One region of the Vibrio sp. T3Y01 genome, then DNA from elsewhere that is predicted to be linked to it. Evidence: predicted binding sites of a transcription regulator. Region 1 holds the regulator's gene; each other region holds the start of a gene.

Region 1 (10,015 bases):
TAATCATCAGTACTTGTTAATGACATTGGCTTGTACCTTTGCACCGAAATCGTTGATTGCCTGCCAATCTGGCTGAATAGCCTGATAGTCAGACTCTGAGTAACCTAAGCGCACCGCTTGGTCGACAACAATTCTGGCTAAATCAAAATGGTGTGTGCGAGGGTGTTCAGCGAGGTAGTCGCGTAACACAAGGCCAAGATCGATTGGCGCACCTTGCTGTTTGTGAGCTTTTAACATATCTGCAATTCTTTCAGACAGCAGATCGTTCACTTGCTCAAATTCTTCGTACTCTACGTCAAGTGGCGCTTGTCCTGTTACTTCGTCATCACGAAGCACTAGTGCTTCATCACGAAGATCCGTCAGCTTCTCAGCGTCGGCATAAGTTAGTAGCCACGGCGCATCAAAGTATTCCGTCACAGATTGACGTAGACGTTGGCTGAAGGCACGGTTCTTATCCATATCAATCGCGGTACGGATAAACTTGTGAACGTGACGGTCATAGCCGATCCATAGATCAATCGCTTGTTGGCCCCAACTTGTGATTCGGTCGAGCTTCATTTGCAGACCAAACAGGGTTTCGCCAACAAACTCGAGTTCATCGTCGCCGTAAACAATTTCTTGAATATCGAGGATCTGTGTTTGCAGTTCATCACCTGCCGCTTGCAAGGTATCTTGCAACTCTTTTAGCGTGGCTGAGGTTTCTGATAGCAAGACTTCACAGTTGTTGATCGCTTCACGCCAATCTTTATTAAGAAGGTCGGCAATCTGCTGTTTTACGGTCTGCTGCTGCTCATCCATAACGCGTTGGTTAAGATCAATCTGATCGAAAATTTCACCAACAGAGTACTTAAGCACGCCGTAAACGTTCTTTCTCCAATGCCCTGGCATTCCACCTTTCTGTGCTGCTTCAATAGCTTTTGCCATTTCATCCGCAACCATAGAAAGTTGGATAGACAGTTTTAATTTAGAGAACTGACGGTGACGTAAATAATAATCTGAGATACCAATTGCCAACGGTGACAAGCGGTAGATGCTTGCGCCATCGGTAATTTCGCTGGTAAAGCGGCTAATCAGCTTCTGTTTAACCAACTCATTAATTGCATTATTGGCACGAAACGCTGAGGCTTCACCAGTATCTTCAAACAGTCGAGTGACGATAGTAAACGCATCATGCAGTTCACCCTCGCCCAGCTCTTCATCGAACCTTTCATTGCTTAATACTGCAATAGCAATCAAAAATGCTAAGCGCTCTGGCGGCAAGTTTAATGAAAAATCATGCTGCTTGACCCAGCCCACCAACTCATCAATTGGCTGCTCTTCGGCAGTTTGAGTCATTTCACTCATTGTGGTTCCTGTTACTGTTCTTCGTCATATCAAACACAGTAGATATGACGCCTATTTCTTTATAACGCGGGCTTCTTACGATTGCATAGCGCATATTGTGGTTTCTTTTACCACATTCATCACTGTTATTGCGCAGGTTTTTGAGCCCAAACGTGAATATAACGGCCTAGTGACAGATATGGCTCTTGGCGACATAGCTGTTTTTCTAGTTCCAATACATCTTCAAATTGGTAATCGCCCATGTACTCCATATTACCTATGTAGTCACTGAAGGAGCGAATGCCTGATTTACCACAGATTTCTAGACCAGCGTCTTCTATCCATTGATAAACCTCTTCTGGCTTCAAGCCTTTTTGTGGTTGCAGCTTAAACCGTTTTCGATGTGGCATCCCATTCAATACATGAGGAATGTTGCCACAAATCACATTTTTCAGGACTAATCCGTGGTGGTTGTAAAACATTATCGAGGCAATACCACCCGGTTTGACTTGTTCAAGTAGCAAATCAAGTGCTTCTTTAGGATCGGCTAGCCACTCCATAACGGCGTGAAACATCACAAAGTCGACTTTATCGTCGAGATGCTCTGCCACTTTTTGTACCGGAGAATGGATAAACTGATATTGCTCTAACAGCCCTGCTTCGGTGATCCCTTCTTGAGCCAGTTTTAGCATCTCAGAAGAGAGATCACATAGAGAAACCTTATGACCAAGTGCCGCAATTTTTTGCGACATCTGTGCCAATCCGCCTCCGGCATCAAGCACATGCAGTGGAAAAGTAGAATCTTCAAACTTGCTCAAAGCTTGTTCTAAATCTTCCCATACGATGATCTGACGGATCTCTCCTTTGTCAGAGCCGTAAATATTTTTTGCAAATTTGTGGGCAATATCGTCGAAATTACGGTCTTCAGTCACGGCTACTTGAGTTATTATGTCCTATCGTGCCTGCTATTCTGTCACAGGAATTTCAGGAATAAAGAGGCGATGTCTCTTTTTACTACTAAGTGATGTTTTTTCGGACTATTCGGATATGTTTGAGCTGAAAAAAGTAGTGTCTTCATTACTGATGCCACTACCAGCAATGTTAATTCTCGCATTTCTGGGCTTAGCCCTAGTGATGTTTACTACTAAAAGAAAGACTGGTTGCTTAATTACCCTCTCAGCCCTCTGTGGTATTTTCCTAATCGCTTTCCAGCCAGTTTCTAGTCAACTATTAATGCCAATGGAAAGGCAGCACACTGCATTTTTACCTGTCGACGAAACCGTCGATTACGTGATGGTTCTTGGTAGCGGCCACGTCGTTGATGACCAGATCCCACCAACATCTGAACTGAGTCGCACAGGCTTGATGCGTTTGAGTGAAGGTATTCGCATTTTACGCCTCTACCCGGGCGCTAAACTGATTCTTTCTGGCTACGGCGCTGGTACAGAAGTCAGCAACGCACGAATGATGGCTAAGGTAGCCCTAGCACTCGGTGTGGCAAAGCCTGATATCATTCTGCTGGAAACAGCCAAAGACACTTGGGAAGAAGCCCGCCAAGCCGCTGCGTTCGTTAAGAATAAAAGAATGGTGTTGGTGACTTCAGCAAGCCATATGACACGTGCTCTCAACGAATTTAACGCGGCTGGTATGAAACCATTACCGGCACCGACCAACTACCTAGCACAAGAAGGTATTGTTGAGCCTTGGAATAAGTACATGCCTAAGGCGATTTATCTTGAACAGACAGAGCGTTACTGGCATGAGACCATGGGGTTGGTTTGGCAAAGCCTACGTGACTGGCTAGACACCAGCAGTGATATTGCAGAAGAGCCAATCGTCGTGCCTGAAGCTTCGAGCCTAGCTGAAGATGAGAATGTCGTTTCGGCAGCTCAGCCTCAATAAGCAGTCTACATAAAAGACTGAGTCATAAAAAAGCCGAGACATCACTGATGATGTCTCGGCTTTTTAATATTTACTATTCTAGCGGACTAACATGTCCCGCAAGACTTAGTCACCAGCGAACATGTAACCTTCACCATGGACCGTCACAAAGATTTGTGGATTCTTAGGGTCGAATTCCATTTTTGCACGCATGCGTCGAATCAGTACGTCGATAGTACGATCATTTGGCGCGTCTACTCGGTGGCTGATCATATTAAGAATACGTTCACGGCTTAATACCTGGTTAGGGTAAGAAGACAACGCAACCAATAATTCATATTCAGCTTTCGTCAGTTTTACTGGTTCACCGTTTTTGCTTAACGCACGACGAGGGATATCAAATGTCCACTCACCAAAACGAACCACTGATTCATCTTCAGATTCTTCAACCGCACCTGCTGCTGTTTTACGAGCGGCAGAAATACGCCAAAGTAGGTTTTTAACTCGAACCAGTAACTCGCGAAGTTCGAAGGGTTTAGTAACGTAATCGTCAGCGCCCATTTCAAGGCCAACAATTTTGTCGATGCTATCCGTGCGTCCAGTAACTAAAATAATTCCAATGTCTGATTGACTGCGTAATTCGCGAGTTAGCATCAATCCATCTTCGCCTGGTAAGTTGATGTCCAGCATAATGAGGTCAACGTTGTTTTCTTCTAACACGTTTCTCATTTGAGCGCCGCTTTCTGCTTCGCTTACTGTGTACCCTTCGTTCTGGAAATAACCAACCAGTTTACTACGGGTCACCACATCATCTTCTACGACTAATACGTGATAGCTCATCTACACCACTTTTCTTATTTAATAGTTTCGGTGACTATTCTATTCATAACTAGTAACAATTCTAGTGGTACTGTAGATAAATGCCAGAAACATGGATTTTTTTTGATACAAGACAATCTTAAACCTTGCTATTTGTCGTCTGGCACAATTCAATATAGGCATTACTACTAACGAGTAACTTTGCATTTCGCAAATAACCTCGTCATCAGCCTTGGTGTGTAAAAAACACCACAAGACTAAATCAGGATTTACGTAATGAAAGATACGAAAGCGTTCAATGAGCAAAGAGCAGAAATTTACTGGTGGTTATCAAGCTTATTCGCCAAAGAGCTCACTCAAGATGAACTTGACCACTACCACTCTGTTGAAATTCGTTCTTTCTTAACTGGTTTAGGCGAAAATGAAACACTCAAACCTGCGATTGATAGCTTAGTTGATGCACTAAACCGCTTACAAACACGTGAAGATGCACAACTGGAACTGGCTGCTGACTTTTGTGACCTATTCCTAAAGACAGACAAGCATGGTGCCCTTCCCTACGCTTCGATGTACATCGGTGAAACTGGGCTATTAAACGATAAGCCAGCAAAAGAGATGGAAGAGATCATGGCTAAGCACAACTTAGTGGTTAACCAAGATCTAAAAGAACCAGCAGACCACATCGCTATTGAACTCGACTTCCTAGGTAACCTAATCATTCGCTCTAATGAAACAGAATCAGAGGAAGAGTTAGAAAAGTCGTTCGAAGTTCAACAGCAGTTTATTGAGCAACAGCTACTCACTTGGATTCCAAAGTTCAAGGTTAAGTGTCATGAGGTTGATGAGTTCGGTTTCTATGCATCAGTATCATCGCTGCTACTGGCATTCTGTCAATTAGACACTCAATATTTGGCTGGTGAATAGCTTATTAGATGACTAGGTAAATAAATTCAGTAGAATGTGACAATTCACCCGGATTTCTGGGTGAATTTTATTGCGAGTATTTTCTAGTCAGTCTAAAATTGTGACCGCAAACGATAAAATATGAAACATTCACGAAATGCTATGCTTATTAAGTTTCAGAGCATTTCGGTGTTAAGACAAGCCGCTCAATAGCGGTTTTTTGTTTTTTAACACTTTAGTACCCAAAGAGCCCTACACGTTTAAGCTCTTAGTTAGGTAGCTTAACGGCTACTTCATTCCGTACTTTGGGGAAAGTAGCTTCTAATAGGATAAAACCATGGCCACTATAAAAGATGTCGCTCGCTTAGCCGGCGTATCAACAACAACCGTTTCTCACGTAATCAACAAAACCCGTTTTGTTGCAGAAGCGACTCAAGAAAAAGTAAATAAAGCGGTAGACGAATTAAACTATGCACCAAGTGCTGTTGCTCGTAGTTTGAAGTGTAATTCAACACGAACCATCGGCATGCTAGTGACTCAATCAACCAACCTATTCTTCTCAGAAGTTATCGATGGTGTTGAGAGCTACTGCTACCGTCAAGGTTACACTTTGATCCTGTGTAACACGGGTGGTATCTATGAGAAGCAACGTGACTACATTCGAATGCTTGCAGAGAAACGTGTAGATGGCATCTTGGTTATGTGTTCAGACCTAACTGAAGAACTGAGAGAGATGTTAGACCGTCACGCTGACATCCCTAAAGTAGTCATGGACTGGGGCCCGGAGAGTTCTCAAGCAGATAAGATCATCGATAACTCTGAAGAAGGTGGCTACCTAGCGACTAAATACCTAATCGACCGCGGTCACTCAAAGATTGCTTGTTTAAGTGGCCACTTAGACAAAGCGGCGTGTGTGGAGCGTATCGCTGGTTACAAGCGCGCTTTGGAAGAAGCTAACATTACTGCAAATGACGACATGATCATCGAAGGTAACTTTGAGTGTGATACTGCCGTTCTAGCCGCTGACAAAATTGTTGATATGGAAGATCGCCCGACAGCTGTATTCTGCTTCAACGATACCATGGCACTAGGCTTGATGAGCCGCCTACAGCAGAAAGGCATCCGTATCCCTGAAGATATCTCTATCATTGGCTACGATAACATCGAACTGGCTGAGTACTTCTCTCCACCATTGACTACCGTTCACCAACCGAAGCGCCGTGTCGGTAAGAACGCCTTCGAAATTCTGCTTGAGCGTATTAAAGACAAAGACCATGAAAAACGCGTCTTCGAAATGCACCCAGAAATTGTTGAACGTAGTACAGTTAAAACGTTAAATTAACTGATAAATTGAGTTTATTTTCATCAAGCGCACCTTTGGGTGCGTTTTTTTTATCAGCAACTAAAATAAACCTAGTTTCATATAATAAAGATCATTAATTGAAGCAGTATCACACTTTGAAATAACAAGTGTGAGCCTCATTCAACAAAAACTTTATTCTATTCAATCAGTCACGCACAGGGCAAATCACTTGAAAAGGTGAGACGCAAAGCTTCCGGCCTAAACCACTCGTTGGTATGGTAGCGGGGTTACCGATGGCAAAATGCAGTAACTACTAATAATTTAGTAATTTACGGCTTATTGACAATGTAATTGCAACATTTTGCTAATCTCTCGGACCTGCTTATTTGGTGGCGTAGTTCAAATACACCGAGATAAATAACATGGATAAACCGATACTAAAGGACTCAATGAAGTTATTTGAGCCCCTAGGAAAAATAAAATCACGCTCAATGTTTGGTGGATTCGGTCTTTTTGCTGATGACACTATGTTTGCTCTGGTTGTTAATGACCAGTTGCACATACGAGCAGACAAAGGCACAACAAAACAGTTCGAGCAACAAGGGTTTCAACCGTACGTCTACAAAAAGCGTGGTTTCCCTGTCGTAACTAAATATTTCGCTCTACCCGAAGGCTTATGGCAAGACCAAGAGAAAATCTTGCAGCTTGCGACTACGTCTCTGGGCTTTGCAAAAGAAGAGAAAGCTGAACAGTCCGCTGCTAAGCCAACTCGACTCAAAGACCTCCCGAATCTTCGACTCGCCACCGAGCGCATGTTGAAGAAAGCTGGAATTGATTCCGTAGAACGTTTATATGAATCTGGCTCTGTAAACGCATTTAATGCCATCAAGGATTCTCATGCGTCCTCCGTCAGTATTGAACTGCTTTGGGCACTAGAGGGGGCGATCAATGGCACCCATTGGTCGGTTATCCCGCAGCAACGTCGTGAAGAGCTTATCAGTCGCGTCAATTAACATTTTCAGTACACCTTTTTATACAACTAAGCCGCATTTCTGCGGCTTTTTTTTCGATTCTGAATGTTAGATAGTCTGCGGCCTTAATGCTCTATCAATACCCTAAAAGGATGGGCGATAATTATACTTAAAGTCTACTTTGACCATCGGAACGAAGTTAATCTCTCCAGAAGAATTCATTATCTCTTTAACTTTAATGCTCCCGTTTCTAATTTCAAACGAACGCACGTCTACCTTTTCCGATGCTTGAGGTAGGATTTTGCTAAGCTCATATGAGCCTTTGCCGTTTATATCCATCCAGATTTGTTTTCCAGATTCGTAAGCCTGTGATTGGCTCGCCACTACATCCCCTTTAAAGATTTTAGATTCTACAGCGGCTCTATGATAGATACCCGAACCCATAGCTTGGAAAGAGAGAAGGCCTGTTGTAGCGATAACCGTTATCATTGATAATAATTTCATAGCTAGCTCCTTAGTTGTCTGCCTGAATAATTATCTAAAACAATCTTCATGCCTCGATTGTTACGTATATAGAACGAGCCAAGACCAAAACTCTTTCAACTTTTTGTCACTTTTTACGTGGTACAAATTATTACGATTGAAATAATTTAGGCAAAACAAGTCTCTAGTAGAGCGTTACCACCTTCTAATAAACGAGTATTTTTCCACATCTATCTATATCACTAACACAAGGCTAACTAATTGGGTTAGCGGGTCAAACCTAATTCATCACCTAGACTAAATAGTTTTTTATTATCTTATGAAAGTTAATCTATGCTTTGCCTGTCTATCTATACTAATGGTATGCATTGAAAATTTGAGGAAGTATCAATGAGTAAGAAAATGATATTAGGTATTGTATTGGTCGTAACGATCGTTTTATTAGGCATTAATTTTGGCCAATACCTCACGCTCGAAAACGCCAAAGCACAGCAAGCGGTGCTAAACGACTACATTGAAAGTAACTTTATTGCCGCCGCGGCGACGTACTTTATCGCATATGTATTGATCACCGCCTTCTCCATCCCGGGAGCAGCCGTTGTTACACTACTTGGTGCTGCGCTGTTTGGCTTCTGGAATAGTTTGTTATTGGTATCTTTCGCCAGTGCAATAGGCGCAACTCTTGCCTTTTTGAGTAGTCGTTACCTACTGCGAGACTGGATTCAAACTAAGTTTGGCGACAAACTCACTACGATTAATAAAGGCGTTGAAAAAGACGGCGCTTTTTACTTGTTTTCTTTGCGACTTATCCCAGTGTTTCCGTTTTTCCTTATCAACCTGCTGATGGGCTTAACACCCATGTCGGTGACTCGCTACTATGTAACAAGCCAAATCGGCATGTTGCCTGGTACTGCAGTCTTCTTGAATGCTGGTACCCAACTCGCAGAAATTGATTCGCTTTCAGGCATCGTTTCACCTTCTGTACTATTGTCATTTGCATTATTGGGGGTGTTCCCAATTATCGCTAAATGGTTGATGAGCAAGTTTCGTTCAGCACCGGTTGCGGAATAATAATTGTGGCCGGATAAGGTTCTATATCAATGAAAATCTTCAGTGCATCAAATCCGACAGAGGCACATATCATCTGCGGACTCCTAGAAAGTGAGAATATTGCCTGTGAAGTCCGTGGTGAGGGTTTGTTTGGTTTGAAAGGGGAAATCCCGTTCACAGAAGAAACTGACCCATACGTATGGCTATATGAGCCAGAAATGGCCACTAAGGCGCGTGCTATTGTCAATGACTACCAAAAACAGCAAGATTCTATCATCTATGAAGAGTGGCGCTGCAGTGAATGTCATGAAGTGAACGAAGCACAATTTGGTTCTTGTTGGCAATGCGGAGCTAACTCTCCTGAGTAGACGAGCTTAATGAGGTCTTAGCCGCTTCATCTGATTTATCCTCAAAACAAAAACGGGAAGCTACAAATAGCTTCCCGTTTTTATTTCAATTCTATTATGAGTTCAAATGACCGACTTAGAAATCACTGGATTTGCTTTTGGATAAACTCGATAGAGTGCTGGTTGAATTCTTCAGGGTTTTCAACATTACACACATGACCACAGTTAGCAATTTCGACCAGTTCACTTGACTCGTGCGCCTCAACCATTTCTTTAACGGGCTTGATAAACATGTAGTCACGCTCTCCCATCAGATAAAGGGTTGGTATCGGTAACTCCCTATCTTTGAAATATTTCATTAAGGGGTTCACATCAGCCGTTAATATAAACCAACGTTTAAACTCTTTTTGACACAGCTTTTTGGCTTCACGAATAAACAGGTGACGAGACTCTTTTTGGCTTTTTTGTGGCATCACTATGTAAGCAAAAAGGCTATAAAGCCACATGTAAGGAATGATGTGTTTGCTTAGATTTCCTAGCTTAACCAATACTTGCGAACGGGTGTTGAGTTTAGTTACCGCACCACCTAATACCATTGAACGCACACGCCCTGCCGCTAACTCCGCAACATTACGGACAATAATGGTTCCTAACGACATACCAACGAAGTGTGCGGAGCGGATTTTAAGGTGGTCTAATACTTTAAGAATATCAAGCGTGACAGCTTTGAATGTATAACGGTTTGATATCAGCTCTTTAAGTATGTTGTCTGATTTACCATGCCCTCTCAGGTCAATGAGGAGCAGGTTGAAATGCTGTTTATACGCCTTGATCTGCTTGAACCAAATAGAGGAGCTACCTCCGGCACCATGCACAAATACCACCCACTCATCGCTAGTAGGGTGAGTAAATGTTTTATGAAATAATAAACTTTC
Region 2 (10,015 bases), on a different contig from region 1:
CTACTGAGATGATGATACTCAAGAAGCGAGAAGAAGACAGACAACGCAGTATGATTATTATTGGGGTAGGTAACGTGGTTGCTATTCTATTGGGGCTACTGATTTGGTTTGTGGTTCGTAAAGTGACTGCCAAAAAGAGAGCTCAACCAGAGATGCAACTTAAGGCTCCTAAGTAACCATCTGCATGATTGAGTTATTTTGAGAGAGCTATTCAATCTCGCACTCGGAACATGTGACATGTTCATCATATCTAGAATAAAAAAACGGGACTCATAGGAGTCCCGTTTTGTTTTTATAGCTAAATCTAGGCTACGTTATCAATCGATTGGCCTGGATACTGGGGCTTTGCTGCTAGTTCCTCTGGCGAGAAGTCATCAACGTTGATGGTGTACAGTCGATGTTGCTCTGCACTTTCCAACAATGCTGCTTCTTGCTCAGTCAAAATGCCTTTCTCAAGACCTAATTGAGCGACCAAATCAAGTCGTAGGAAGGCGCGTTTTTGATGCGTCTCTTTGCAGACTTTGTCGAACAGCGGCTCAGCTTGAAGAATAACCTCAAGTGCTTTCTCAATCTTACCTACTGCGTTGTACTGAGTATCCGCTAAGTATTGACCACGGCCGATTCGTGAGCGTGTAGCACTCGGTGTTTGTAGGATGTGTGCGACTTGGCTATCCAGTTTGTCGTTTGGTGCACGACGGATACGGCCAAATGGCATCAACACAACACGTAGCAGGCGGCCAACTACAGGGTTAGGGAAGTTAGCTAAGAACTCATCAATTGCCACTTCAGTTTGACGCAAGCTGTCTTGCATACCCCAGTGTACTAGCGGTAGATCTTCTGCGTTGCTACCTTCGCTCTCAAAGCGTTTTAGTGTTGCAGAACCTAAGTAAAGTTGACTCAGGATATCACCTAGACGAGCAGATAGGCGCTCTCTGCGTTTTAGTGAGCCGCCTAGTACTGCCATTGAGATGTCAGACAGTAGCGCTAGGTTAGCACTGTAACGGTTCAGTTGTTGGTAATAGCGTTTTGTCTGCTTATCTGTGCTATTTGCTGGTGTTGGTGTGTCCGAACCTCGGCCATCAGTTAAACCAAACCACAAACTACGAACTAGGTTACTTAGCGTAAAGCTAACATGGCCCGCTAATGCTGAGTCAAACTTATCAAGAGCATCGCTGCTTTCAGAGTAAGCCGCTTCCATTTCATTAAGTACGTAAGGGTGACAACGAATTGCACCTTGACCATAGATGATCATCGAACGAGTCAGAATATTTGCACCCTCAACGGTAATCGCAATTGGAGAGCCTTGGTAGCCACGAGCTAGGAAGTTCGATGGACCTAAGCAAATACCTTTACCACCTACGATGTCCATTGCATCGATGATGCTGCGTTGACCACGGTGCGTACAGTGATACTTAACGATTGCAGAGATAACCGAAGGCTTTTCACCAAGGTCAATACCAGCAACGGTCAGGTTACTTGCTGCATCCATGACATAAGCATTACCACCGAGGCGTGCTAGTGGCTCTTCAACCCCTTCCATGCGACCAATTGGTTGTTTGAATTGGCGACGGATACGAGCGTAAGCGCCCGTTGCAAGTGCCGCTGTTTTGATACCACCCGTTGAGTTTGATGGCAGGGTGATACCACGGCCAACTGACAGACATTCAACTAGCATTCTCCAACCTTGGCCTGCCATTTTCTGACCACCAATAATGAAATCAATAGGAACGAAAATATCGTTACCTTGAGTTGGACCATTTTGGAAAGGAACGTTAAGCGGGAAGTGGCGGTTACCAATCTCCACACCTTTCAAATCGGTTGGGATAAGGGCACATGTGATGCCAAGGTCTTGTTGGTCACCCAGTAAGCCGTCTGGGTCACGCAGTTTAAAGGCCAAGCCAAGTACGGTCGCAACTGGTGCGAGAGTGATGTAGCGCTTGTTCCAAGTTAGGCGCATCCCTAGAACTTCTTCACCTTGCCATTCGCCTTTACATACCACACCGTAGTCTGGGATAGAGCCAGCATCAGAGCCTGCCTCTGGGCTAGTTAGGGCAAAACAAGGGATCTCTTTACCTTCTGCCAAGCGTGGAAGGTAGTGGTTTCTTTGTTCTTCTGTACCGTAGTGTTGCAACAGCTCACCTGGGCCTAACGAGTTAGGTACACCAACCGTTGATGACAGCACGCTGGAAACGCCCGTTAGTTTCTGTAGAACGAGAGATTGAGCGTAAGCTGAGAATTCTAAACCGCCGTATTTTTTCTTGATGATCATGGCGAAGAACTTATGATCTTTCAGGTATTGCCACACTTCTGGCGGTAAATCTGCAAGCTCATGGGTGACTTGGTAATCATTGACCATTTCACACACCGTGTTTACCGGGCCGTCTAGGAACGCTTGTTCTGCTTCAGACAGTTTTGGATCAGCGATGTTTTGTAGCTTTTTCCATTCAGGCTTGCCTTTAAATAACTCTGCTTCCCACCAAACGGTGCCGGCTTCCAGTGCTTCTTTTTCTGTCTGAGACATTGCCGGTAGTACTTTCTTAAATACAGAAAGCGCTTTTTGGCTGATGAGAGTTTGACGAATGGCTGGCACAGCAAAAATAGCAACCGCTAATAGGTAACAAAGCCAGCCAGTAACCGCTACGTCGCCGAATAGCGTTAAAGCTACCATCGTTCCAGTTAATGCGATTAATGCGCGTACCAAGCTAACTCTGTGGTAGAGACAGACACCTAAGATAGCTGTCATGCCGAGTAGGGAGAGCAATATGTTCATGATCGATTTCCTTTTCAGAGATCACTTATTGTTATTAAGTTTTAGGTAAGAGGTCTAACCAGTCAAGTGTAAACAAAATATTAAATATTTGTAAAACTCAAAGTTGGGTAAAAAGTGATCTGAGTAGAGTTAAAGTTCTAATTGTGAGAGGTTGGTGGTGATTATTTGGACGAATCGGCAATGACTGACTAATTAAGGTGGCAATCTTTGGGCTTAAGTGTCGACACTATTTCATGTTTGTGGGTAAACTCAGGTAAAAGAGGGAAAAAACCTCAGCTCTCATGTCGCGCACGTTAAGCTGCGTCATAAAAATAAGAGATAAGCCTTATGTACCAAGACCTAATCAAAAGTGAATTGAACGAAGCTGCTGACGTTCTTAACAAGTTTTTGAGCGATGACCATAACATTGCTCAAATTGAAGCGGCGGCAAAATTGATTGCTGACTCATTCAAACAAGAAGGTAAAGTACTTTCTTGTGGTAACGGTGGCTCACACTGTGATGCAATGCATTTCGCAGAAGAACTGACAGGCCGATACCGTGAAAACCGCCCAGGTTACGCAGGTATTGCAATTTCAGATCCTAGTCACTTATCTTGTGTAAGTAATGACTTCGGCTACGATCACGTATTTTCTCGTTATGTAGAAGCGGTAGGCCGTAAAGGCGATGTGTTGTTTGGTTTATCAACTTCAGGTAACTCAGGCAACATCCTAAAAGCCATTGAAGCAGCTCAAGCGAAAGGCATGAAAACCATCGCACTGACCGGTAAAGACGGCGGTAAAATGGCAGGCTGTGCGGATATCGAAATCCGAGTACCACACTTTGGTTACGCAGACCGCATCCAAGAGATTCACATTAAGATCATCCATATTGTGATTCAGCTTGTCGAAAAAGAGATGGAATAACAGTTTTACAGACATTTGGAGCCTAGGTTTGTGGCTCTGTTGGTTTCAATAGGGAGTAGATTAAACCATGTGTGAATTGCTCGGTATGAGCGCGAATGTGCCAACGGATATTTGTTTTAGTTTTACTGGTCTTATGCAACGTGGGGGCAACACTGGCCCACACCGCGATGGCTGGGGAATTACCTTCTATGAGGGTAAGGGTTTTCGTACTTTTAAAGATCCTAACCCTAGCTGTGAATCTAAGATCGCAGAGTTGGTTCAAAACTACCCCATTAAAAGCCAAGCTGTTGTCAGCCATATTCGTCAAGCCAACCGTGGTGGTGTGAATCTAGAAAATACCCACCCTTTTACTCGTGAACTCTGGGGAAGGTATTGGACCTTTGCTCATAATGGCCAGTTATCTGATTACGATGATCTTGTTAGTGGCCGCTTTAGACCTGTTGGCGAAACAGATAGCGAGCTTTCGTTCTGTTGGCTGCTGAAGCAACTTGAAGAGCGTTTTCCTGAGCCGCCACAAGATATGGAAGGGATGTTCCGCTTCGTTGCTGAGTGTTGCGATAAGCTGAGAGAGAAAGGCGTTTTCAATATGTTGCTGAGCGATGGTGAGTACGTAATGACATACTGTACTAACCATTTATATTGGATAACGAGACGTGCGCCTTTTGGTAATGCAAGCTTAATCGACGAAGATGTTGAGATTAACTTCCAAGAAGAAACCACACCGAATGATGTGGTGACGGTGGTGGCGACTCAACCGCTTACCGCCAACGAAGAGTGGTTTAGAATGAAGCCTGGTGAATACGCGCTGTTTCATTCCGGTGAACTGATTGGCAACAATCACAAAGAGTTGGAAGATGTTGCTTATGCGCCTAAAAAGGTCGCGAGCCAAGCGCCTACTGAACCATTGAGCTAAACGTCTCGTTACTTGATTCGATAAAAAAGGCCGTTAACTGCACTCGTCAGTTAACGGCCTTTTTGTATTCTTGGAATTACTCTTCTGCGTAACCGTGTTTACCTAGTACTTTTCCGTCTAACACCGCTTGTCCATTTATCATTGATAAACGGCCTTCTGCAAACCACTTACAAACCATCGGATAGATTGCGTGCTCTTGAGTGAGTACTCGCCCCGCTAGCAGGTCGGCATCATCGTCCTCAAACACAGGCACTTTGGCTTGTAAGATCACAGGACCACCATCTAGCTCTTCGGTAACAAAGTGCACACTAGTTCCATGTTCTTTGTCTTGAGCATCAATCGCTCGCTGGTGGGTATGTAAACCTGGGTATTTCGGTAATAGAGAAGGGTGGATATTGACCATTTTTCCTGCGTAGTGTCGAACAAATTCCGAACTCAAAATACGCATGTAGCCTGCCAGTACGATCAAGTCTGGTTGGTATGCATCGATTTGTATCATTAGTTCATGGTCAAACTCTTCACGAGAGCCGAAATCTTTTGGATTTACTGAGTGTGCATCGACACCAGCGGTCTTCGCTCGCTCTAAGCCAAAGGCCTCTGCCTTATTTGAGAAGACAGCTTTAACTGAAGCATCAATCATATTGCTATCGCAGGCATCTAAGATCGCCTGTAAGTTGCTTCCGCTTCCTGAAACTAACACAACGATGTTTTTCTGAGAGTGAGTGGTTTTCTGAGAGTGATTGTTTTTCATAAAGTGGGTCATACGATTGATTAACTGGAGTTTATACCAATCACAGTAAGTAAGTGCTCATAAATAGCGCAGGAAAAAGGCTTGAGAACAAGGCAGAGATTTTAGATAAGTAGTTATCCTACAATCAAAATTTCTAACGACGTGATCGAGCGTTTTAACAAGCTAGGATGACCAGTTACTTACTACGATTGGTATCTATATTACCTACATAAACTAAGGTTTTCTGCGGGCCAAATAGCAAAATGAGGACCATTAGGTCCTCATTGATTAACTAAGTAAGTGAACGTATCACTTATTTGATTTCAACTTGCTCTTCGCCTGCTTCAGCGTTTGCGATCTCACCGATAACCCAAGCGTTTTCGCCTTCAGCTTTCAGTAGTTCAACAGCAGCGTCTGCTTGGTCTTTAGGTAGAGCTACAACTAGGCCAACACCACAGTTGAAAGTGCGGTACATTTCAAATGTTTCCACGTTACCTTTCTCTTGTAGCCAGTTGAAGATAGCAGGCCATTCCCAGCTCTTACCATCAATCACAGCTTTAGTACCTTCAGGAAGTACGCGAGGGATGTTTTCCCAGAAACCACCACCAGTGATGTGCGAGATAGCATGAATGTCATGCTCAGCAATCATCTTAAGTGCTGATTTGATGTAAATCTTAGTTGGTTCTAGTAGGTGTTCACCGATAGTGCGACCTTCTAGCTCTTCACTCTTATCAGCACCAGAAACTTCTAGAACTTTACGAATTAGAGAATAACCGTTTGAGTGTGGACCACTTGAGCCAACAGCGATAAGTGCGTCGCCTGCAGCTACTTTAGTACCGTCGATGATGTCAGCTTTTTCTACAACGCCAACACAGAAGCCAGCAACATCGTAGTCGTCGCCTTCGTACATGCCCGGCATTTCAGCGGTTTCACCACCGATAAGTGCACAACCAGCTTGAACACAACCTTCAGCGATGCCAGAAACAACGTCTGCTGCTGTGTCTACATCTAGCTTACCTGTTGCGTAGTAGTCTAGGAAGAATAAAGGCTCACCACCTTGAACGATTAGGTCGTTCACACACATTGCCACTAGGTCGATACCAATGGTGTCGTGTTTTTTCAGATCCAAAGCAAGGCGAAGTTTAGTACCAACACCATCAGTACCTGAAACAAGTACTGGCTCTTTGTATTTCGTTGGAAGTTCACATAGGGCGCCAAAGCCACCAATACCGCCCATTACTTCAGGGCGACGAGTGCGTTTAACAGCACCTTTAATACGGTCTACTAGTGCATTACCTGCGTCGATATCAACACCAGCGTCTTTGTAGCTTAGAGAAGAAGTATTACCACTCACGGGATAGTCCTCGAACTTAAGTTGGATGTGAAAACGGCGCTATTCTAACAGGGCTTGAATATGAAGAGCAAACGTTTGCGCGGTTTTTTTTATTAGAATAAAGATTCTGAAATAACCTTAGAGTTCGTGTATAATCTACAGGTTTGTTTAAATATTGCCGGAGTTGGAAATGAAAGTTGTTGAAGTGAAACACCCGCTAGTAAAACATAAAATTGGCCTGATGCGTGAAGGTGAGATTAGCACTAAGCGTTTTCGTGAGCTAGCGACAGAAGTGGGTAGCCTTCTAACATACGAAGCGACATCAGACTTTGAAACTGAACGTGTAACTATTAATGGTTGGGACGGCCCAGTTGAAGTTGACCAAATTAAAGGTAAAAAAGTAACAGTAGTGCCAATCCTACGTGCTGGTCTAGGCATGATGGACGGTGTTCTTGAGCATATCCCAAGCGCACGTATCAGCGTTGTTGGTATCTACCGTGACGAAGAAACGCTTGAGCCAGTACCATACTTCAACAAGCTTGCATCTAACATCGATGAGCGTATCGCTCTAGTGGTAGACCCAATGCTTGCAACGGGTGGTTCTATGATCGCAACTATCGACCTAATGAAAGAGAAAGGTTGTAAGCACTTCAAGATTCTTGTGCTTGTAGCGGCTCCCGAAGGTATTGCAGCTCTAGAAAAAGCGCACCCAGATGTTGAACTTTACACTGCAGCAATCGATGAGAAGCTAAACGACAAGGGCTACATTGTTCCTGGTCTTGGCGATGCTGGTGATAAGATCTTCGGTACTAAGTAATTCGGTTTTTAGATTAAGTGGGTTCCGTTGTTTTAATTTACTGAATTCACTTCATTACCCGTATTAATAAAAAGGGAGAGCATTCGATGCTCTCCCTTTTTTGATCTTCCAGTTTGTCGGCATCTAACCAGACTCAACTGTTAGTCGATTTGAGCCTTGTCTACCACAGTGTTGTCACCTAGCTCTTCAGGAAGTACTAGGTTAAGTAGAATCGCCACGATACCGCATAAGCTTACGCCCTGTAGGCTGAAGTCGCCGATACCAAAAGCCATTCCGCCAATACCGAATACTAGGGTAATACCAACAATGACAAGGTTACGTGATTTGTGGAGGTCAACGTTGTTCTTGATTAGCGTGTTAAGACCTACGGTTGCGATAGAGCCAAACAGAAGAATCATGATACCGCCCATCACTGGAACCGGAATGGTTTGCAGTAATGCGCCTAGCTTACCAACCAATGCAAGAACGATAGCGGTTACTGCAGCCCAAGTCATGATTACAGGGTTAAACGCTTTCGTTAGCATCACCGCGCCAGTTACTTCACTGTAAGTTGTGTTTGGTGGAGCGCCCAGCATAGAAGCAGCTATTGTTGCCACGCCGTCACCTGTGATTGTGCGGTGCAGGCCTGGCTTCTTAAGATAGTCTTTACCCGTCACGTTGGAAATCGCCAGCATGTCACCTACGTGCTCAACGGCAGGTGCAATCGCAACAAACACCATGAAGAAGATAGCGTTGATGTTGAATTCAGGCATGGTGAAGTTTGGTAGTGCCAACCACGATGCTTGAGCAACCGGTGTGAAGTCGACTGCGCCGTAAACCAGGCTCGTAATGTAACCTGCGATAATACCGCCGAAGATAGGTAGTAGCTTTAGGAAGCCTTTCGAAAATACACTGATGATGATGGTTACGAGCAGTGAGATTGATGAGATCCACAGTGCTGCGTCTGCATCAACCAGTTGAACGGCGCCATCGCCGGTCTTACCTAAAGCCATGTTTACCGCAACGGGTGCTAGGCCTAAACCAATCACCATAATTACAGGGCCAACCACTACAGGTGGAAGCAGCTTATGAATAAAGCCAACGCCTCTCACTTTGATCAGAGCGCCCATTAAAACATACACAACACCTGCTGCCATTAGGCCACCCATGGTTGCACCAATCCCCCAAGTTTGGATACCAAACATAATAGGAGCGATGAATGCAAAAGAAGACGCTAAGAAGATTGGCACTGAACGGCGTGTAATAAGTTGGAATAAAAGGGTACCGATACCTGCGCCAAAGAGTGCAACGTTGGGATCAAGTCCTGTCAGTAGCGGCACGAGTACAAGCGCACCAAAAGCCACAAACAGCATTTGTGCACCTTGCAATGCATTTTTCATGATATGTCCTTAGATTGGTCGTTATATGAAAAGTGAAAAATAAAATTCGCGCGATTCTATCACTTAGCAATCGATTGCTACACAAAATAGATCAAATTTATTTATCATAGTGATGTTTTATATCGAACAAGGTCCGAAAATTCAGTTTATAAGTTAGCGCTTTATCATGGTCAGGTGATATTTTGTGGTTATTAAACACAGTGGGCGCTAACGACCTTGCCCCTCAATCCATAGTTGCTTATCATCAAGGCACAAGCTTTGAATATTAGGATCAATATGCGCTACATAGCATTGTTGTTGATGGGACTATTAGCCTTCCCGAGTTACGCCTTAACTCAAGTAGATATCTTTAGTGCTGAAGTTGCGATTAACGCCGAAGACAAACAACCAGAACAAGTGGCACGAAATACCGGTATGGAGCAGGTATTGATACGTGCGACTGGCCAAACTGATGTTGCTTCAAATGAGACCATCCAAAAGGCGATGCGTAAGAGTGCGCAGTACATGTCTCAAATGAGTTTTGGTGAGAGCAATGACCAATCAACATTGCGTATGCGTTTTAATGGCGCTCAAATCCGTTCTCTACTGACTCAAGCACAACTGCCGTACTGGCCTGAAACTCGCTCAAACATCTTGGTTTGGCTAGTGGAGGAAGACAGCTTCGATAAGAACATTGTGTGGGAGCACTCGAACTCACAGTTTGCTGCTCAAATGCAAGCAAGTGCAAAAGATCGTGGTTTACCTCTGACTTTGCCTGTCGGTGATTTCGACGATATCACTGGTATCGCGACCTCAGATTTGTGGGGCAGCTTTGTTTCACCAATTAGCAGAGCAAGTCAACGTTACCCAGTAGATGCAGTATTGGTGATTAAAGCTCAATCTTCAGGATTGCGTTGGACGCTGTACGACCAAAAACCAAGTCAATTGACTAGCGCGCCAACGGCACCAATCACAGGTTCTGTGTCGGGTAACAGCGCGACGGCTTCTAAGAAGCTAGTTGACCAAATCAGTAACTACTACGCAGGTAAAAGCGCGGTGACGGTGGCGAGTGAGTCATCAGAGTCGATTTTAACTCAGTTTATTAGCCTGAATAATGCTCAAGACTTCTTCCAGTTAGAGAATGCACTTAAGCGTCTAAACTCGGTTGCTAGCTTAGATATTCTTAAGATT
Region 3 (10,015 bases), on a different contig from region 1:
ATCTTCGCCAAGACCGATAGAGTCATGCGTGTAAACTTGGATGTTCTGAACTTTCATCAGAGCAGCCATACGCATTGCGTTACGAGCGTATTCCATGAACATTAGGAATGTCGCGCCGTATGGTACGAAACCACCGTGCAGAGCGATACCGTTCATGATCGCAGTCATACCGAATTCACGTACACCGTAGTGGATGTAGTTACCAGAGAAGTCATTTGCTTCTAGAGACTTAGAGCCGGACCACATAGTTAGGTTCGAAGGCGCTAGGTCAGCAGAGCCGCCCATGAATTCTGGAAGCATTTGACCAAACGCTTCTAGAGCATTTTGAGATGCTTTACGTGAAGCAATGTTTGCAGGGTTAGCTTGAAGATCAGCAATGATTGCGTTTGCTTTCTCTTCCCACTGTGCTGGAAGTTCACCGTTAGTACGACGTTTGAATTCTGCTGCTAGCTCTGGGTAAGCCGCTGCGTAAGCGTCAAACTTCGCGTTCCACGCCGCTTCTTTTGCTGCGCCCGCTTCTTTCGCATTCCACTCAGCTGCGATATCTGCTGGGATTTCGAAAGGACCGTGTTCCCAGCCAAGCGCTGCTTTAGTTGCTGTGATTTCATCAGCACCTAGTGGAGCGCCGTGGCAGTCGTGCGTACCTGCTTTGTTTGGAGAACCAAAACCGATGATAGTTTTAGTACAGATAAGCGTTGGACGAGGGTCTGCTTTAGCTGCTTCGATAGCTGCATTGATTGCTTCAGGATCGTGACCGTCTACTGCTGGAATTACGTGCCAGCCGTATGCTTCAAAACGCTTAGGAGTATCGTCAGAGAACCAACCTTCCACTTCACCATCGATAGAGATACCGTTGTCATCCCAGAAAGCAACCAGCTTACCAAGACCTAGCGTACCAGCTAGTGAACATGCTTCGTGAGAGATACCTTCCATCAGACAGCCATCACCCATGAATGCATAAGTGTAGTGGTCTACGATGTCGTGACCTTCTTTGTTGAACTGTGCAGCCAGTGCTTTCTCTGCCATTGCCATACCAACAGCGTTAGTGATGCCTTGACCTAGTGGACCCGTCGTTGTCTCGATACCAGGAGCGTAACCGTACTCTGGGTGACCAGGAGTCTTAGAGTGTAGTTGACGGAAGTTTTTCAGATCTTCAATTGAAAGCTCGTAGCCTGCAAGGTGAAGCAGAGAGTAAATCAACATTGAACCATGGCCGTTAGACAGGATAAAACGGTCGCGGTCAGCCCACTCTGGGTTTGCTGGGTTGTGGTTCAAGTGGCCACGCCAAAGAACTTCAGCGATGTCAGCCATACCCATAGGTGCGCCTGGGTGGCCTGAATTTGCTTGTTGAACACCGTCCATGCTAAGTGCGCGGATTGCATTGGCTAGATCTTTACGAGAAGGCATGTCTGCTCCTGGATACATAAGCGATTTAAAAAAGAGATAGTGCTAATGTTTTCATTTTAATTAGCGCGGGTATTCTCTCAAACGACTATTGCGACTGCAAACGTTTTACTGGCATTTTAACGGTCATTTTTCGCAATTTTCGAACATTTACATCACTTGTCAGCCGCTTATCTCAACCAACACGCAAACGTTTAGTTATGGCATATCATAAAAAAGAGCTTGTAATTCGACCGCTGGAATTTAGAATAGACGTCTAGATGTAGAAACACCTACAAAATATACTGTATTTAATGGCGGCGCTTCCTAGCTTGCGACGCCATGAACTATTTACACCAAAAACTAAAAGTGGAGCTCTCATGGCTAAGCACCTATTCACTTCTGAATCTGTTTCAGAAGGTCATCCAGATAAAATTGCAGACCAAATCTCTGATGCTGTTCTTGATGCCATCTTAGAACAAGATCCAAAAGCACGTGTTGCTTGTGAGACTTACGTAAAAACCGGCATGGTTATGGTTGGCGGTGAAGTAACAACTTCTGCATGGGTTGATATCGAAGAGATCACTCGTGAAACAGTTCGTGAAATTGGTTACGTTCACTCTGATATGGGCTTTGACGCTGACTCTTGTGCCGTTCTAAACACAATTGGTAAGCAGTCTCCAGACATCAACCAAGGTGTTGATAAAGCAGACCCGAAAGAGCAAGGCGCAGGCGACCAAGGCATCATGTTTGGTTACGCGACTAACGAAACTGAAATCCTAATGCCAGCTCCAATCACTTACTCTCACCTTCTTGTTAAAAAGCAAGCTGAAGTACGTAAGAGCGGCAAGCTAGACTTCCTTCGCCCAGATGCGAAATCTCAAGTTACTTTCCAGTACGACCAAGGTAAGATCGTTGGTATCGATGCTGTTGTTCTTTCTACTCAACACTGTGATTCGGTAACAACACCTGACCTACGTGAAGCGGTAATGGAAGAGATCATCAAGCCAGTACTTCCTTCAGAGTGGATCAACAAAGACACTAACTTCTTCATCAACCCAACAGGCCGTTTCGTAATCGGTGGCCCAATGGGTGACTGTGGTCTAACTGGTCGTAAGATCATCGTTGATACCTACGGCGGCGCAGCTCGTCACGGTGGCGGTGCATTCTCTGGTAAAGATCCATCAAAGGTTGACCGTTCTGCAGCTTACGCAGCACGTTACGTTGCGAAAAACATCGTTGCAGCTGGTATGGCTGACCGTTGTGAGATTCAACTGTCTTACGCTATCGGTGTTGCTGATCCAACATCAATCATGGTTGAAACGTTCGGTACTGAGAAAGTAGCGCACGAAATCATCATTGAAGCAGTTCGTCAAAACTTCGACCTACGTCCATACGGTCTTCAAGAGATGCTGAACCTTCTTCAGCCTATCTACAAGCAGACTGCAGCATATGGTCACTTCGGTCGTGAAGAGTTCCCTTGGGAAGCGACTGACAAAGCAGCAATCCTTGCTGACTTCGCTGGCCTAAAATAATTTAGCCACTGCGATTTGTTTCTTTAAAGCCCTTACTGCTTAGTAAGGGCTTTATTTTTATGTACTTACCGAACCTTCACTGGCTACTTCTTTCTCTAACGCCCTTCTTTACCGATAACCACTAAGTATAAAAAGCCGCTGATAATTTGTGTTTTCTAACACTACTGACAATAGTTAAGGTAACTCCTAGGCGATCAAGCTCACATTTAACTTAAATTAATTCAGTCTGATAACGCTCGTTAAATGCACGCTAGAACAAAAACTGGGATGACAAAGAGCAATTTAGCTCAACACCATAACTCTCACACAAGCCACACCGATGAGTCTTATGGAATTATAACTAGGACGTTATTTAACTAGGGGGATCTATGCCTCGTACCGCGCACCCATCCGAACTGAACGATAAAAAACACAAGGTCAGCGATAAGGATTACGCTCGCACCATTCCTTGCAACCAAATCAGTATTTCCGCACCCTTTCATTGGTTGTCGCTTGCTCTGCATGACTTAGTAAGAATGCCATTAATCAGCGCATTTTACGGTTTATGCTTTATGGGAGCGGCAATCGCCATTGTTCAACTTGTCCAATGGCAAGGAACACACTTGGTGGTGATGCCAAGCTTGATTGTGTACATGCTGATAGGACCTTTTCTTGCTCTGGGCTTGTATGACGCAGCCTGGGAAAGAGAAAAAGGGCACAACGCCAGCCTATTCCATTCAATGAAAGCCATTACTCGCAACTCGACTCACCAGTGGGCCTTTGCGATTGTATTAATGGTCGCGATGATATTCTGGATGCGTATCGCCGCTCTATTGCACGCTTTGTATCCATCAGTACAAGGCGCACCATTAGCAGAGTTTGCGCCCTTCTTGATCACGGGTTCTGTGATTGGATTTGTTATCGCCAGCCTAATCTTCAGCATCTCGGCATTTTCTATTCCATTGATGATGGAGAGACGCGTGGATGTGATGAGCGCAATCTTCACCAGCTTCAATGCCGTGAAATCCAACATCCCTGCAATGGTGGTGTGGGCAAGTATTATTTGTGCCGGTATTCTGGTGGGCTTTGCAACCTACGGCATTGGTATGATCGTCACCATGCCGCTACTTGGTTATGGTACATGGCATGCCTACCACGAAATCATCAAGAAGAATCACCACCTATAAATTATCGCCAGAATAACGAGCAATGTTATGATGAGGCCTTAGCTTAAACGCTGAGGCCTTTTTTGGAGTTAACAACGTTTGTCTTACACCCCGCAACAACATCGAGCAAATAAGAAATTGGCCGAGTGCCTAGCTATCGCTAATCAACATTTTTCTCGTGAATTCCCATGCCCGACCATGACTTACAAGTTAAGAGGTAAAGCGGCAGGAAAGGCCTACCTTCAGCTCAATGAAATTAAGCTTAACCATGTACTCTTCGCCGAGAATGAGGATGCCTTCATTAACGAGGTGGTGCCTCATGAACTGGCACATCTGATCACACATCAAGTCTTTGGACGAGTGAGACCTCACGGGAATGAATGGAAATACGTGATGGAAAAGGTATTCAACGTGCCAGCTAAAACGACCCATAGCTTTGAGATATCCTCAGTGCAAGGGAAGACCTTTGAGTATCGCTGTGCCTGCACGGTTTATCCACTTTCTATCAGACGTCACAACAAGGTGTTACGTAACCAGTCAAGCTACCGCTGCCAGCAGTGTAATCAAACCTTAGCCTTTACAGGCACGCAACTCAGCTAACTCCCCGACTCGGCGCCAGCTTTATTTTATCGCGCCCCTCGCCAATTTAGAAAACTGCACTCAATGGAATTCATGATAGAAATGTAATGGAGAAATCCATCCTTTGGGTGCTAGACTGATGTTTATCATACTTTTATCAGTCTTTTTCTATGTATAAAACCACTCCAAAAGCATTTGGCCTATCGGTGTCTTTTTACTTATCGATAGTATTTGGCCTACTGGTAACCCAAAGCGTTTTCGCCGCTCCACCAAGCTCATTCTCCAAAGCAAAAAAAGAAGCCGTGAAGATTTACCTTGATCACCCGACTTCATTCTATTGTGGCTGTGACATTACTTGGAAAGACAAAAAGAAAGGCATTCCAGATCTTGCAGGCTGTGGTTATCAAGTGCGAAAGCAACAAAAGCGGGCCAGTCGAATTGAGTGGGAACACGTGGTTCCCGCTTGGCAATTTGGCCACCAGCGACAATGCTGGCAAGACGGTGGACGCAAGAACTGCACCCGCAATGACAAAATATTCAAATCCATGGAAGCCGACCTTCACAACTTAACGCCGGCGATTGGTGAGGTTAACGGGGATCGCTCCAACTACAATTTCAGTCAGTGGAATGGGATGGATGGAGTAAGCTATGGTCAGTGTGAAATGCAGGTCAACTTCAAGCAACGTAAGGTGATGCCGCCAGACAGAGCAAAAGGATCTATCGCTCGAACTTATCTTTACATGAGCCAAGAGTATGGTTTCAAGCTATCTAAACAGCAAACCAATCTGATGATGGCGTGGAACAAGCAGTTCCCTGTCGATGAGTGGGAATGTACTCGTGATGAGCGTATCTATGCCATCCAAGGGAATCACAACCCATTTGTTTATCCAGCTTGTAAATAACGCCACTCGCGTAACCCACATTCCTAGCCGTCTCAAACAAGAGTTTCAGAATTGCCCCTGAAACTCTTGCTCTACCCTTGTTTTTTCAACTAAAAGCATCCATGTTAGGCAGAGACAAAATACCCAAATGATCATATTTATAGGTTTACCAGCATGAGAATCCCTCGTATCCATCACCCAGAACGCATTCATCAGTTAGGTTCACTCGCTTTAGGCGAAGATGCCGCGGGTCATGTTGGTCGTGTCCTTCGTATGAAAGAAGGTCAAGAAGTGCTTCTTTTTGATGGCAGTGGTGCTGAATTTCCAGCGACAATTGCTGAAGTATCAAAGAAGAATGTGACGGTTAATGTTACTGAGCGAATCGAGCGCAGCAGTGAATCTCCATTAGACTTACATTTGGGGCAAGTGATCTCACGTGGTGACAAAATGGAGTTCACAATCCAAAAATCAGTAGAGCTTGGTGTGAATACCATTACTCCTCTGATTTCAGAACGCTGCGGCGTTAAACTAGATGCTAAACGCTTCGAGAAAAAACTCGCTCAGTGGCAGAAAATTGCGATCGCAGCGTGTGAGCAGTGCGGTCGAAATACAGTTCCAGTGATTCGCCCTATCATGCAACTTGAAGAATGGTGTAGCGAACCGAGTGAAGCATTAAAGCTGAACTTACATCCTCGTGCAAAATACTCAATTAATACCCTTCCAGAACCTATCAGTAAGGTACGCCTATTGATCGGCCCTGAAGGTGGCTTGTCGGCTGAAGAAATCGGCATGACAGAACAATACAAATTTGAAGAGACGCTACTCGGCCCACGTGTACTTCGTACCGAAACAGCAGCTCTAACCGCAATTACTGCCTTACAAGTCCGTTTTGGCGATCTAGGCTAGGAGAAAAAAATGATCAAACTTGGCATCGTAATGGATCCAATTTCATCCATTAACATCAAAAAAGACTCTAGCTTTGCCATGATGCTTGAAGCTCAGCGTCGTGGTTACGAAATCCATTACATGGAAATGAATGATCTACACTTAGATCAAGGCGTAGCGATTGCAGACACTAAGGTCGTTGAGCTCAAAGAAGATCCAAATGGTTGGTATGAATTCAAGTCAGAACAGACTATCGCGCTATCTGATTTAGATGCTGTACTGATGCGTAAAGATCCTCCGTTTGATACTGAGTACATCTACGCAACCTACATTCTTGAGCGTGCTGAAGAGAATGGCGCACTGATCGTAAACAAACCACAAAGCCTACGTGACTGTAACGAGAAGCTGTTCACAGCATGGTTCCCTGCACTAACACCAACCACCATCGTGACTCGCAAAGCGGAGAAAATCAAAGAATTCCGCGAGAAGCATGGCGACGTAATCCTTAAACCACTTGATGGTATGGGTGGTGCATCGATCTTCCGTGTGAAAGAAGGCGATCCAAACGTATCAGTGATCATAGAAACACTGACTAACCACGGTCAAAACTACGCGATGGCACAGACTTTCGTTCCTGACATCAGCAACGGTGATAAGCGTATTCTTGTAGTTGACGGTGAGCCAATGCCTTACTGCCTAGCTCGAATCCCTGCTAAAGGCGAAACTCGAGGTAACCTTGCAGCTGGCGGTACTGGTGAAGCACGTCCTCTAAGTGACACAGATTGGGCGATCGCAAGAGCGGTTGCTCCTGCACTAAAAGAAAAAGGTCTAATCTTCGTTGGCCTAGACGTCATCGGTGATAAGCTAACTGAAATCAACGTAACGAGCCCTACATGTATCCGCGAAATCGAAGCCGCTTTCGATATCTCGGTAACGGGCAAGTTAATGGATGCAATTGAGCGTCGCGTTAACGCAAAATAACCTAAGCTAAAAGAAAGCCCTAGCGCTTCACACATACGTCTTAGGGATAGAATGAGCGGCTTTACGCCGCTCTTTTCCTTTATTGGGAACACACTGGCAGGAGGCTCTATGAACCTAACGAACCACTTTTTGGTCGCTATGCCCGGGATGAAAGATCCGTATTTTCAAAACTCGGTAATCTACCTCTGTGAACACAACGAGGAAGGTGCGATGGGGTTAATGATTAACGCTCCCATCGATGTCACTGTCGGTAGTATGCTCAAACAAGTTGAGGTTGAGTCTGAACAACCAAAAGCGAATCAAGCCAGCCTTGATAAGCCGGTATTAAATGGTGGACCTGTAGCAGAAGACCGCGGGTTTATTTTGCACAAACCTAAAGGCAGCTATCAATCCAGCATCAACATGACTGACCAAATCTCAGTAACAACCTCAAAAGATATCTTGATGGTGTTGGGCACAGAAGATGAGCCGATGAATTATTTAGTCGCACTTGGGTATGCAGGATGGGAACCGGGACAACTGGAAACCGAACTGACCGAGAACTCATGGTTAACCGTTGAGGCCGACCCTAAAGTCATCTTCGATACGCCAATTTCAGATCGCTGGAAAGTTGCGGTACAAATGTTAGGTATTAATGCCGCTCAGCTTTCAGCAGACGCTGGTCACGCCTAGCTCAAATCAGCTAAATAAAATAAACAGACACTCTCAAACACAGATAAATTTGGAAACCCCATGTCACGAACAATTATGGCATTTGATTACGGTACAAAAAGTATCGGCAGCGCGATTGGACAAGAAATCACTGGCACAGCGAGCCCTTTAAAAGCGTTTAAAGCTAAAGACGGTATCCCGAACTGGGACGATATCGAAAAACAGATTAAAGAGTGGCAACCAAATCTTATCGTCGTCGGGCTACCTACCGATCTTCACGGTCGTGATCTAGAGACCATCACACCAAGAGCAAAGAAATTTGCTAACCGCTTAAAAGGTCGTTTTGGTGTTGATGTTGAGCTGCATGACGAAAGATTATCGACCGCAGAAGCAAGAGCCGACCTCTTTGACATGGGTGGCTACAAAGCATTAAGTAAAGGAAATGTTGATAACCAGTCCGCAGTTGTCATTCTCGAAAGCTGGTTTGAAGCACAATATTCTTAACGAAAATTAAGTGAGCAAAAAGCAACCCGATTTGTGATCCCGCACGAATTTCTCGCCGTAAAGACGATGCAATTCATCAATAGGTAAGTGGGAGTTCACATGAAAATTTTTCTAGCAATCTTCGCCGCTCTAACCATTTCTGCGTGCAGCTCAACAGGGTCTAGTAGCGCTAGTTACATGAATGATGGCAAAACCAATTCAGGATTCAATAGTGGCAATATGTACTACGACGACAGTCGAAGAAGTCATGGCTCGTTGAACAGCAACTAGAACAACAATGGTAAGCCAGATCTCTCCGTCAAAAGAGCTCTGGCTTTTTATTTTTCAATCTAACCCATATCAATTTTCACGCCAGATAATGCTCCAGTTCCATAGTCATCATCACCTCGTCTGGTTTTTAGCATCAAACGTAAGTCATTAGCCGAATCGGCACTATGAAACGCATCTTCTTCGCTAATCTTTCCCGCTACAACTAAATCAAACAAAGCTTGGTCAAAAGTCTGCATGCCAACTTCTTTTGATTTTGCCATTGTTGCTTTTAGCTCGTGCAATTCACCACGACGAATCAAGTCAGACACTCGTGGGCTGTTGAGTAGAATCTCAAATACACCATGACGCCCGCTGCCATTCTTATCTCGAATTAACTGCTGAGCAATCACACCACGCAGATTCATCGACAGATCAAACAGGAACTGTTCTTTCTGCTCTTTAGGCACCAAATGAAGAATACGCTCTAACGCTTGGTTGGCATTATTCGCGTGCAAAGTTGCCATACACAAGTGACCCGTCTCAGCAAAGGTCATCGCATATTCCATGGTTTCGCGGCTACGGATTTCGCCAATCAAAATCATATCTGGCGCTTGGCGCAACGAGTTTTTAAGGGCGACTTCATAGCTCTCGGTGTCGAGCCCTACTTCACGCTGAGTGACTATGCATTTCTTATGTTCGTGGACGAATTCAATCGGGTCTTCAACCGTCAATATATGCCCAGAACGATTGGTATTGCGGTAGCCTGTCATCGCCGCCATCGAGGTCGATTTACCAGAACCCGTAGCCCCAACCACCAGCACAAGCCCACGCTTGGCAATTGAGAGGTCTTGTAATACATCAGGAAGCTTTAATTGCTCAAAGGTTGGGATGTTCGTCTCGATGCGTCGAATCACTGCTCCAGGCAGCTCTCGCTGAAAGAACGCACTAACACGAAAGCGACCAAAATCACGTACAATGGCAAAGTTAGCCTCACGCGTTTGCTGATATTCATCACGTCGTTCTTGATCCATCATCGCATCAAGTAGCTGAGCGACCTGCGCCGAATTCAGCTTCTCGCCTTGCGGTCGCAGCTCACCATCGACACGGAACAAAACAGGCGCATCAACGGTGATATAAAGATCGGACGCTTTTTGAGAAAGCATTCCCTCAAGGATTTGATTCAATTCCATTATGTACACCTTGATTAAAACATTGAGGTTTC

What was found. Region 1 encodes PurR, which represses purine synthesis genes. Its sites were predicted from a motif close to TNANGNAAACGTTTNCNTNA; they were not measured.
Region 2: purM (phosphoribosylformylglycinamidine cyclo-ligase) is a predicted target of PurR. The motif match lies at 6,734-6,753, and genes of this name have one in related genera.
Region 3: metK (methionine adenosyltransferase) is a predicted target of PurR. The motif match lies at 1,587-1,606, and genes of this name have one in related genera.

The regions. Positions count from the first base shown of each region.
Region 1 is NZ_VTXJ01000005.1:149,194-159,208, reverse strand. Features, by position in the region: gene mukE (chromosome partition protein MukE) at 1-26, opposite strand, end outside; gene mukF (chromosome partition protein MukF) at 7-1,344, opposite strand; gene cmoM (tRNA uridine 5-oxyacetic acid(34) methyltransferase CmoM) at 1,470-2,255, opposite strand; gene elyC (envelope biogenesis factor ElyC) at 2,371-3,225, shown strand; gene torR (two-component system response regulator TorR) at 3,331-4,044, opposite strand; gene torD (molecular chaperone TorD) at 4,300-4,947, shown strand; gene purR (HTH-type transcriptional repressor PurR) at 5,264-6,268, shown strand; cyclic di-GMP riboswitch class I at 6,439-6,524, shown strand; gene F0232_RS07555 (TfoX/Sxy family DNA transformation protein) at 6,652-7,242, shown strand; gene F0232_RS07550 (DUF3316 domain-containing protein) at 7,345-7,704, opposite strand; gene F0232_RS07545 (TVP38/TMEM64 family protein) at 8,074-8,754, shown strand; gene F0232_RS07540 (DUF2007 domain-containing protein) at 8,784-9,101, shown strand; gene F0232_RS07535 (alpha/beta fold hydrolase) at 9,224-10,015, opposite strand, start outside.
Region 2 is NZ_VTXJ01000019.1:15,463-25,477, reverse strand. Features, by position in the region: gene F0232_RS18350 (TIGR03503 family protein) at 1-176, shown strand, start outside; gene fadE (acyl-CoA dehydrogenase FadE) at 305-2,770, opposite strand; gene lpcA (D-sedoheptulose 7-phosphate isomerase) at 3,098-3,673, shown strand; gene F0232_RS18335 (class II glutamine amidotransferase) at 3,741-4,586, shown strand; gene purN (phosphoribosylglycinamide formyltransferase) at 4,663-5,337, opposite strand; gene purM (phosphoribosylformylglycinamidine cyclo-ligase) at 5,630-6,670, opposite strand; gene upp (uracil phosphoribosyltransferase) at 6,840-7,466, shown strand; gene F0232_RS18315 (uracil-xanthine permease family protein) at 7,607-8,845, opposite strand; gene F0232_RS18310 (DUF2066 domain-containing protein) at 9,122-10,015, shown strand, end outside.
Region 3 is NZ_VTXJ01000025.1:11,157-21,171, reverse strand. Features, by position in the region: gene tkt (transketolase) at 1-1,407, opposite strand, end outside; gene metK (methionine adenosyltransferase) at 1,764-2,918, shown strand; gene F0232_RS21055 (DUF2189 domain-containing protein) at 3,287-4,084, shown strand; gene F0232_RS21050 (SprT family zinc-dependent metalloprotease) at 4,163-4,663, shown strand; gene F0232_RS21045 (endonuclease) at 4,813-5,544, shown strand; gene rsmE (16S rRNA (uracil(1498)-N(3))-methyltransferase) at 5,698-6,429, shown strand; gene gshB (glutathione synthase) at 6,439-7,389, shown strand; gene F0232_RS21030 (YqgE/AlgH family protein) at 7,498-8,061, shown strand; gene ruvX (Holliday junction resolvase RuvX) at 8,122-8,544, shown strand; gene F0232_RS21020 (hypothetical protein) at 8,644-8,814, shown strand; gene F0232_RS21015 (PilT/PilU family type 4a pilus ATPase) at 8,874-9,983, opposite strand; gene F0232_RS21010 (type IV pilus twitching motility protein PilT) at 9,998-10,015, opposite strand, start outside.